One region of the Streptomyces sp. NPDC051109 genome, then DNA from elsewhere that is predicted to be linked to it. Evidence: riboswitches for the same ligand, from Rfam matches in the RefSeq annotation. Region 1 holds a riboswitch; each other region holds the start of a gene.

The links. A riboswitch is a leader RNA that binds a small molecule or an ion and turns the genes downstream of it on or off. The one in region 1 is predicted to bind cyclic di-AMP.
Region 2: it holds a riboswitch for cyclic di-AMP, as region 1 does, so the genes downstream of both, ACIBAD_RS26905 (transglycosylase family protein) here and ACIBAD_RS14585 (M23 family metallopeptidase) in region 1, are expected to answer to the same signal.
Region 3: it holds a riboswitch for cyclic di-AMP, as region 1 does, so the genes downstream of both, ACIBAD_RS18415 (peptidoglycan DD-metalloendopeptidase family protein) here and ACIBAD_RS14585 (M23 family metallopeptidase) in region 1, are expected to answer to the same signal.

What each region holds. Positions count from the first base shown of each region.
Region 1 covers NZ_JBITFF010000006.1:325,694-327,950, reverse strand. The annotation lists gene ACIBAD_RS14590 (pitrilysin family protein) at 1-1,040, shown strand, start outside; cyclic di-AMP (ydaO/yuaA leader) riboswitch at 1,225-1,383, shown strand; gene ACIBAD_RS14585 (M23 family metallopeptidase) at 1,397-2,191, shown strand.
Region 2 covers NZ_JBITFF010000016.1:126,577-128,833, forward strand. The annotation lists gene ACIBAD_RS26900 (transglycosylase family protein) at 1-649, shown strand, start outside; cyclic di-AMP (ydaO/yuaA leader) riboswitch at 932-1,102, shown strand; gene ACIBAD_RS26905 (transglycosylase family protein) at 1,105-1,800, shown strand; gene eno (phosphopyruvate hydratase) at 2,110-2,257, shown strand, end outside.
Region 3 covers NZ_JBITFF010000009.1:49,283-51,539, forward strand. The annotation lists gene ACIBAD_RS18410 (tyrosine-protein phosphatase) at 1-770, opposite strand, end outside; cyclic di-AMP (ydaO/yuaA leader) riboswitch at 1,049-1,257, shown strand; gene ACIBAD_RS18415 (peptidoglycan DD-metalloendopeptidase family protein) at 1,262-2,257, shown strand, end outside.

The sequences.
Region 1 (2,257 bases):
CCTCCCGGCTGGCCAAGGCGCTGGGCCTGGTCGCCGAGGCGCTGCGCGCACCCGCCTTCGCCGACAGCGAGGTCGACCGGCTGGTGCGCAACCGGCTCGACGAGATCCCGCACGAGCTGGCCAATCCGCAGCGCCGGGCCGCCAAGGAGCTCTCCCGGCAGCTCTTCCCGTCGACCCTGCGCATGTCCCGGCCGCGCCAGGGCACCGAGGAGACGGTCGCCCGGATCGACTCCGCTGCCGTACGCGCCTTCTACGAGGCCCACGTACGCCCCGCCACCGCCACCGCGGTGGTCGTCGGCGACCTGACCGGGATCGACCTGGACGCCGTCCTGGGGGACACCCTGGGCTCCTGGAGCGGCAACTCCGCCGAGCCGCTCCCGGTTCCGCCGGTCACCGCCGACGACACGGGCCGCGTGGTCATCGTGGACCGGCCCGGCGCGGTCCAGACGCAGCTGCTCATCGGCCGGATCGGGCCGGACCGGCACGACCGGGTCTGGGCGGCCCAGGTGCTCGGCACCTACTGCCTGGGCGGCACCCTCACCTCACGCCTGGACAAGGTGCTGCGCGAGGAGAAGGGCTACACGTACGGCGTGCGCGCCTTCGGCCAGGTGCTGCGCTCCACCGCAGACGGCAAGGGCGCCTCGATGCTCGCCATCAGCGGCTCGGTCGACACCCCCAACACCGGCCCGGCGCTGGACGACCTCTGGAAGGTGCTCCGCACCCTCGCGGAGGGCGGCCTGACCGACGCCGAACGGGACGTGGCGGTGCAGAACTTGGTGGGCGTGGCCCCGTTGAAGTTCGAGACGGCCGCGGCCGTCGCCGGCACGCTCGCCGACCAGGTCGAGCAGGAGCTTCCGGACGACTACCAGGCGCAGTTGTACGCGCAGCTGGCCCAAACGGGCACGGTGGAGGCGACGTCGGCCGTCCTGGCGGCCTTCCCGGTGGACCGCCTGGTCACGGTCCTGGTGGGCGACGCCGCGCAGATCGAGGAGCCCGTGCGGGCGCTCGGGATCGGTGAGGTCACCGTCGTCACCAACTGACGGACATTCCAAGGGGCTCCGGCGGCTTGTCCGCCGGGGCCCCTTTTGTCTGTTTCGTGGAGAGGTTGCTCGTATGGGGTGTGGCGTATGCAACAAAAACGCGTGTCTGTTTGGCGATTGACTGATGATCCGCCTAGCGTCGGCCGTGCTGTCCGTCAGTTGTACGCGCCGCATCCGCGGCACCGGGCAGCGATCGCCGAGTCCCCGTCAGGCGCGAGCCTGGGGAGCCGGGGACCCACATGTGTCCCTGGGGTGAATCGGACCGCCTCGCCAGAGGGGGCCCGTAGGAGACCTTCCTGCTCCGAACCCGTCAGCTAACCCGGTAGGCGAGAAGGAAGGAAAGGATCAGCCCCTTCATGGCGTTTGGCAGTCGTGCCGCCGGTAAGCACCGTGGTTCCAGTCGTCTGAGCCGCAAGACCGCCGGTTACGCCGGCATAGCCGCCCTCGCCACCACCGGTGTCGTCGGCTCCCTCGCAGGCCCGGCGTTCGCCGCGTCGGACAAGGCCCCCTCCATGGAGGACACCGGTCTGAACGCCGTCGTGACGGCCGAGGACCTCCCGGGCCAGATCGAGGCCCAGGCCGACGCCCAGGAGCACGCGGCCGAGGCCGCGGCCCTGAAGGCGAAGGCGGAGGCCGACGCGAAGGCGCGCGCCGCCGAGGCCAAGCAGAAGGCCGAGGAGAAGGCGAAGGCCGAGCGCGAGGCCGCCGAGCGCGCCGCCCGCGAGGAGGAGCGCAAGCGCCTCAACACCTTCGTCGCCCCCGTCGACGAGTCCTACATCAGCACCCAGTGGCACGCGGGCGGCGGCATGTGGTCCTCCGGCAGCCACACCGGCATCGACTTCCACGCGGCCTCCGGCACCACGGTGCACGCGGTCGGCATCGGCACCGTGGTCGAGGCCGGCTGGGGCGGCGCGTACGGCAACAACGTCGTCATCAAGCACGCCGACGGCACGTACACGCAGTACGGCCACATGTCCTCGCTGAGCGTCTCCGTCGGCGACCAGGTCACCGCCGGCCAGCAGATCGGCCTGTCGGGCTCCACCGGCAACTCCAGCGGCCCGCACCTGCACTTCGAGGCCCGTACCGGCGCCCAGTACGGCTCGGACATCGACCCGGTCGCGTACCTGCGCCAGCACGGCGTCAACGTCTGACCCGCAGCACCGAAACCGAAGGCCCCGGCTCCCCGAGCCGGGGCCTTCGTGTTGGCTGTAAACATC
Region 2 (2,257 bases), on a different contig from region 1:
GGACCCGGGCCTGCCCGGCACGCTCGGCCCGATCGCCCCGAGTGCCTCGCGCCCCGACGACTCGGTCCCGGCCGGCGGCTCCGGCGCGAAGGCGCGGGACTTCGGCGCCCCGACCCCGGCTCCGGCCCCGGTCTTCACCCTTCCGCCGGCGCCGCTCGCGCCCAACAGCGGACTGCCCGTCATGCCCGATCCGGACGCGCCGTCCACCTCGCCGAGCGCCCCGGTGCTCCCGGGCGACCCGACGACGGCCCCGGGCACCCCGACGGCGCCCGCCGACCCGACGGCCCCGGGGAGCCCCACCGCGCCCGGGAGCCCGACGGACCCGACGGCTCCGGTCAACCCGGCCGACCCGAGCGCGCCCGGCGCCCCCTCGGCCCCTGGCCTCCCGGGGGCCACCACCGACCCGGCCGGCATCCCGGACCCCTCCGGCACCGGCAAGCACCGCGGTACGCCCGCTCTTGAGGTGCCCGTCGCCTCTGACGCGGCGTCGGACCCCTCGTACACGGTCCAGGCGGGCGACAGCCTCGCCGCGATCGCGTCTGCCAAGGGGGTCAAGGGCGGCTGGAACGCGCTCTACCAGGCCAACGAGCAGGTCATCGGCGATGACGCCAACCTGATCAAGCCCGGCCAGAATCTGGATCTAAGCTAGAAATAGCGGCACTTCGGGCACCCGTAAAAGGCTGAATGTCCGTTATCTGCAAGTGAGACATGTGTCTCTTCCGGTCAACTGGCGTGTCCCGCCTGGAGCCTTCCGCAAACCCCGCCCTCACCTGCGCAAACGCCGGTGAGGGGAGGGCAAGTAGGGGCCGTTTCTCCCCGGTGTTCCTCGTTGAACATCGGGGAGAGACCTGTCTACCTTCTGAGTCGCCCGCCACCGCGGGCTCCTTCGTCCGCATCGCCGAATCCTGCCGGCGGACGGAGGGAACAGTCGTCGCGTCAAGCGCCGAAGGCAGGAGCGGGGGAACCAAGGTAGGCGCCGGGAGCGGCCGTTGAGAGACGGCCGGGGAACCGGCTAGGGGTTAAGTCGTGCGCCAGTCGCGCGGCCGGGCACTCATCAGCCCGAACCCGACAGCTCACCTCGTAGGCGTCGGTGAGGAGAACTCCATGCTGATTTCCGGCAAGGGCAAGCACCGCCGCGCCTCCAAGGCCGCTCGCATCGTCACGCTCGCCGGTGTCGCCGGTGTCGCCGTCGCCGCCCCCCTGATGGCGGCCGGCTCGGCCTCCGCCGCCACCGCGTCCCAGTGGGACGCCGTCGCGAGCTGCGAGTCCGGCGGCAACTGGTCCATCAACACGGGCAACGGCTACTACGGCGGCCTGCAGTTCTCGTCTTCCACGTGGGCCGCGTACGGCGGCAAGTCGTACGCCGCGCAGGCCAACCAGGCCTCCAAGTCGCAGCAGATAGCCATCGCCGAGAAGGTCCTCAAGGGCCAGGGCAAGGGCGCCTGGCCGGTCTGCGGCAAGGGCCTCTCCAACTCTGCTTACGACGGTGGCGGCGCGACCGACACCCCGAAGAAGACGGAGACGAAGACCGAGACCAAGAAGACCCAGCCGAAGAAGACCGAGCCGAAGAAGGAGACCAAGCGCGAGAGCTCCGCGCCGGTCACCCGCTCGGAGCGCGCCGAGGCCCCCGTCGTGAAGACCGGCAACGGTTCGTACGAGGTCAAGTCGGGCGACACCCTCGGCACCATCGCCGAGGCCAACGGCGTCAAGGGCGGCTGGGAGAAGCTCTTCGAGCTCAACAAGGACATCGTCTCGGACGCCGACCTCATCTTCCCGGGTCAGATGCTGAAGCTCAGCTGAATCCTGCAGTGACAACCGCGGCCGCCCGAGCGGCGCCGCGGCAGCCCGACCGCCCGGCGCGTCTTCCCCTCACGCGCCGGGCGGCGGCGTTTTCCGGGACCCGGACCGGCCCCGGCCGGGTCCGGCCGGCTCCGATGTGCCGGCGTTCGAGGGCCCTATGTCCCGGAAGGCGGGTATTCGGGCCCTTTTTCGTCCCAGGAGGCGGGCGGTCGGCCGGTCGAGTGCCCGGAGCCGGTTAGGCTCTAGTCGGCGGGGCCATCCCACGGCCCGACATGCCACCGCACACCCAGCGTCACATCCCAGAAGGAGATGCTCGTGCCGTCCATCGACGTCGTCGTAGCCCGGGAAATCCTGGACTCCCGAGGCAACCCCACGGTCGAGGTCGAGGTGGGCCTCGACGATGGCAGCACCGGCCGTGCTGCAGTTCCGTCCGGCGCCTCCACCGGTGCCTTCGAGG
Region 3 (2,257 bases), on a different contig from region 1:
CCGAGGCCCTCGGCGAGGTACCGGTCGACCCCGCCCCAGTGCTCGTCGATGGCGTCGAAGGCGGCCGTCAGGTACTCGGCCCGGGCGTCGAAGAGCGGCGAGAGCAACTCCATCACCTCGGGGGAGCGGGCCTCGGGCGCATCGCTGCCGCGGCGCACCCGGTAGCGGCGGTGCGGGGCGTTGGACTCCAGGTAGTCCGCCACGATCGCCTCGCGCTCGACGCCCAGCGCGAGCAGGGTGACGGCGATCGCCAGGCCGGCCCGGTCCTTGCCGGCCGCGCAGTGCATGAGCGCCGGAACGCTCTCCTCGGCGAGGGCGTGCACGACCCGGCTGTGCTCGGCGGTGCGGTTCTCGATCATCGAGCGGTACGACGTGGCCATCCGGTCGGCGGCCCTCCCCCCGCCGAGGAGTCCGCGGAGCTGTTCGATGCCGCCGTCGCGGACCATCTTCCAGAACTCCTTGCCGTCGGCCGGATCCGACAGCGGGATGTTGACGTTCCGTACGCCGGGGAGCTCGACGTCTGGCCCCTCCAGGGCGTGGTCGGCGTCGTTGCGGAAGTCGAAGACGGTGTGCAGGCCGAGCGATGCGAGGAATTCTGCATCGGTTTCGGTGGCATGTGCCAGATGTCCGCTACGGAACAGTATTCCCGGCTTGACCCTCCGGCCGTCGGTGGTCGGGAGGCCGCCCACGTCACGGAAGTTGCGCACCCCCGCGAGTTCGGGCTCCGGTACGGGCTCCGTCCGCGGGGGCCGGGGTATCTGCTGGGTCACGGGAACTCCTCCGCGTCGTCGCGATCTGTCCGAATTACACTACTTGGGGCCAACTTGCCATAACCGGAGGCGAGATCGGGCGCGGCCCCGTGAGCCAGATCATACGGTGACCGTGAGTGCCTGATCGTCGAAGCCGAATGGCCCGGCCGGGGCGGTTGTTGGCGCCGGGGAATGGACGCAGGGTGACCGGAATTCCGGCGGATTCCCGCTTCTGTGAATCCGTCAGGAAATTCGTGGCTTGTTCGGTGCGGCTCAACTCGATTACCTTCGCGATCGATCCGGATGGACCGCCGAATCCTGCCGCCGTCCGGAAACCGCACCCGACTATTCACGCGCGCGGCAGGAGCGGGGGAACCAGGTAGGCCGCTGTTCCCGATCATTCGCATCGGAGCAGCTCGGGGTGAAGCCGTTCATGTTCTGTTCATGCACGGCCGGACATCTCCAGTCCGAACCCGACAGCTCACCTCGCAGGCGACGGAGAGGAATTCGCCATGCCTGCAAAGGGTAAGCACCGACGTCCCAAGTCCCGTTCCGTGGCGCGCGGCTTCGCCGTCGCGGGCACCGGCGGTGCGGCCCTCGCGCTGCCGCTGCTGGGTGCCGCCGGCGCCCACGCGGCCGGCGCTCCGGCCGCCGCACCCGCTGCGGCTCCCGTGCAGGCCCCGCAGTTGCCGGCGGCCCTCCAGGCCGCGCCCGCCGCTGCCGAGCAGGGCTCCCCGGCCACTTCGGCCGTCTACACGGTCGTGCCGGGGGACTACCTCTCCAAGATCGCCCAGGACCGCCACCTCTCGGGCGGCTGGCAGCAGCTGTACGCCGACAACCGCGAGGCCGTCGGCGCCGACCCCTCGCTGATCCACCCCGGGCTGAAGCTGGCCCTCGGCGTGAAGGGCGGGGACGCCCCGGCTCCCGCGGAGAAGGCGGCCCCGGCCCCGGCGAAGAAGTCCTCGGACTCCGCCCCGGCCTCCGCCTCGGACGCCGAGGGCTCCGCGGCCGCCGCTCCGGCCCCCGCCGCTCCGGCCCCCGCCGCGCCCGCGCCCGCGCCCGCGCCCGCCAAGAAGAGCGCCGCCGCCAAGTCCGCCGCCGGCACGGTCAGCGCCGCCGGCTTCGTCGCCCCCGTCGGCGGTGGCGGGATCTCCACCCAGTACAAGACCCCCGGCGCCATGTGGTCCAGCGGTTACCACACCGGTGTCGACTTCATCGCGAGCTCGGGCACCACCGTCCGCGCCGTCGGCGCGGGCACCGTGGTCTCCGCCGGCTGGGGCGGCGCGTACGGCAACGAGGTCGTCATCCGTCACGCCGACGGCAAGTACTCCCAGTACGGCCACCTCTCCCAGCTCTCCGTCTCGGTCGGCCAGAGCGTCACCGGCGGCCAGACCATCGGCCTCTCCGGCTCCACCGGCAACTCGACCGGCCCGCACCTGCACTTCGAGATCCGCACCGGGCCGTCCTACGGCTCGGACATCGACCCGCTCGCCTACCTCCGCTCGAAG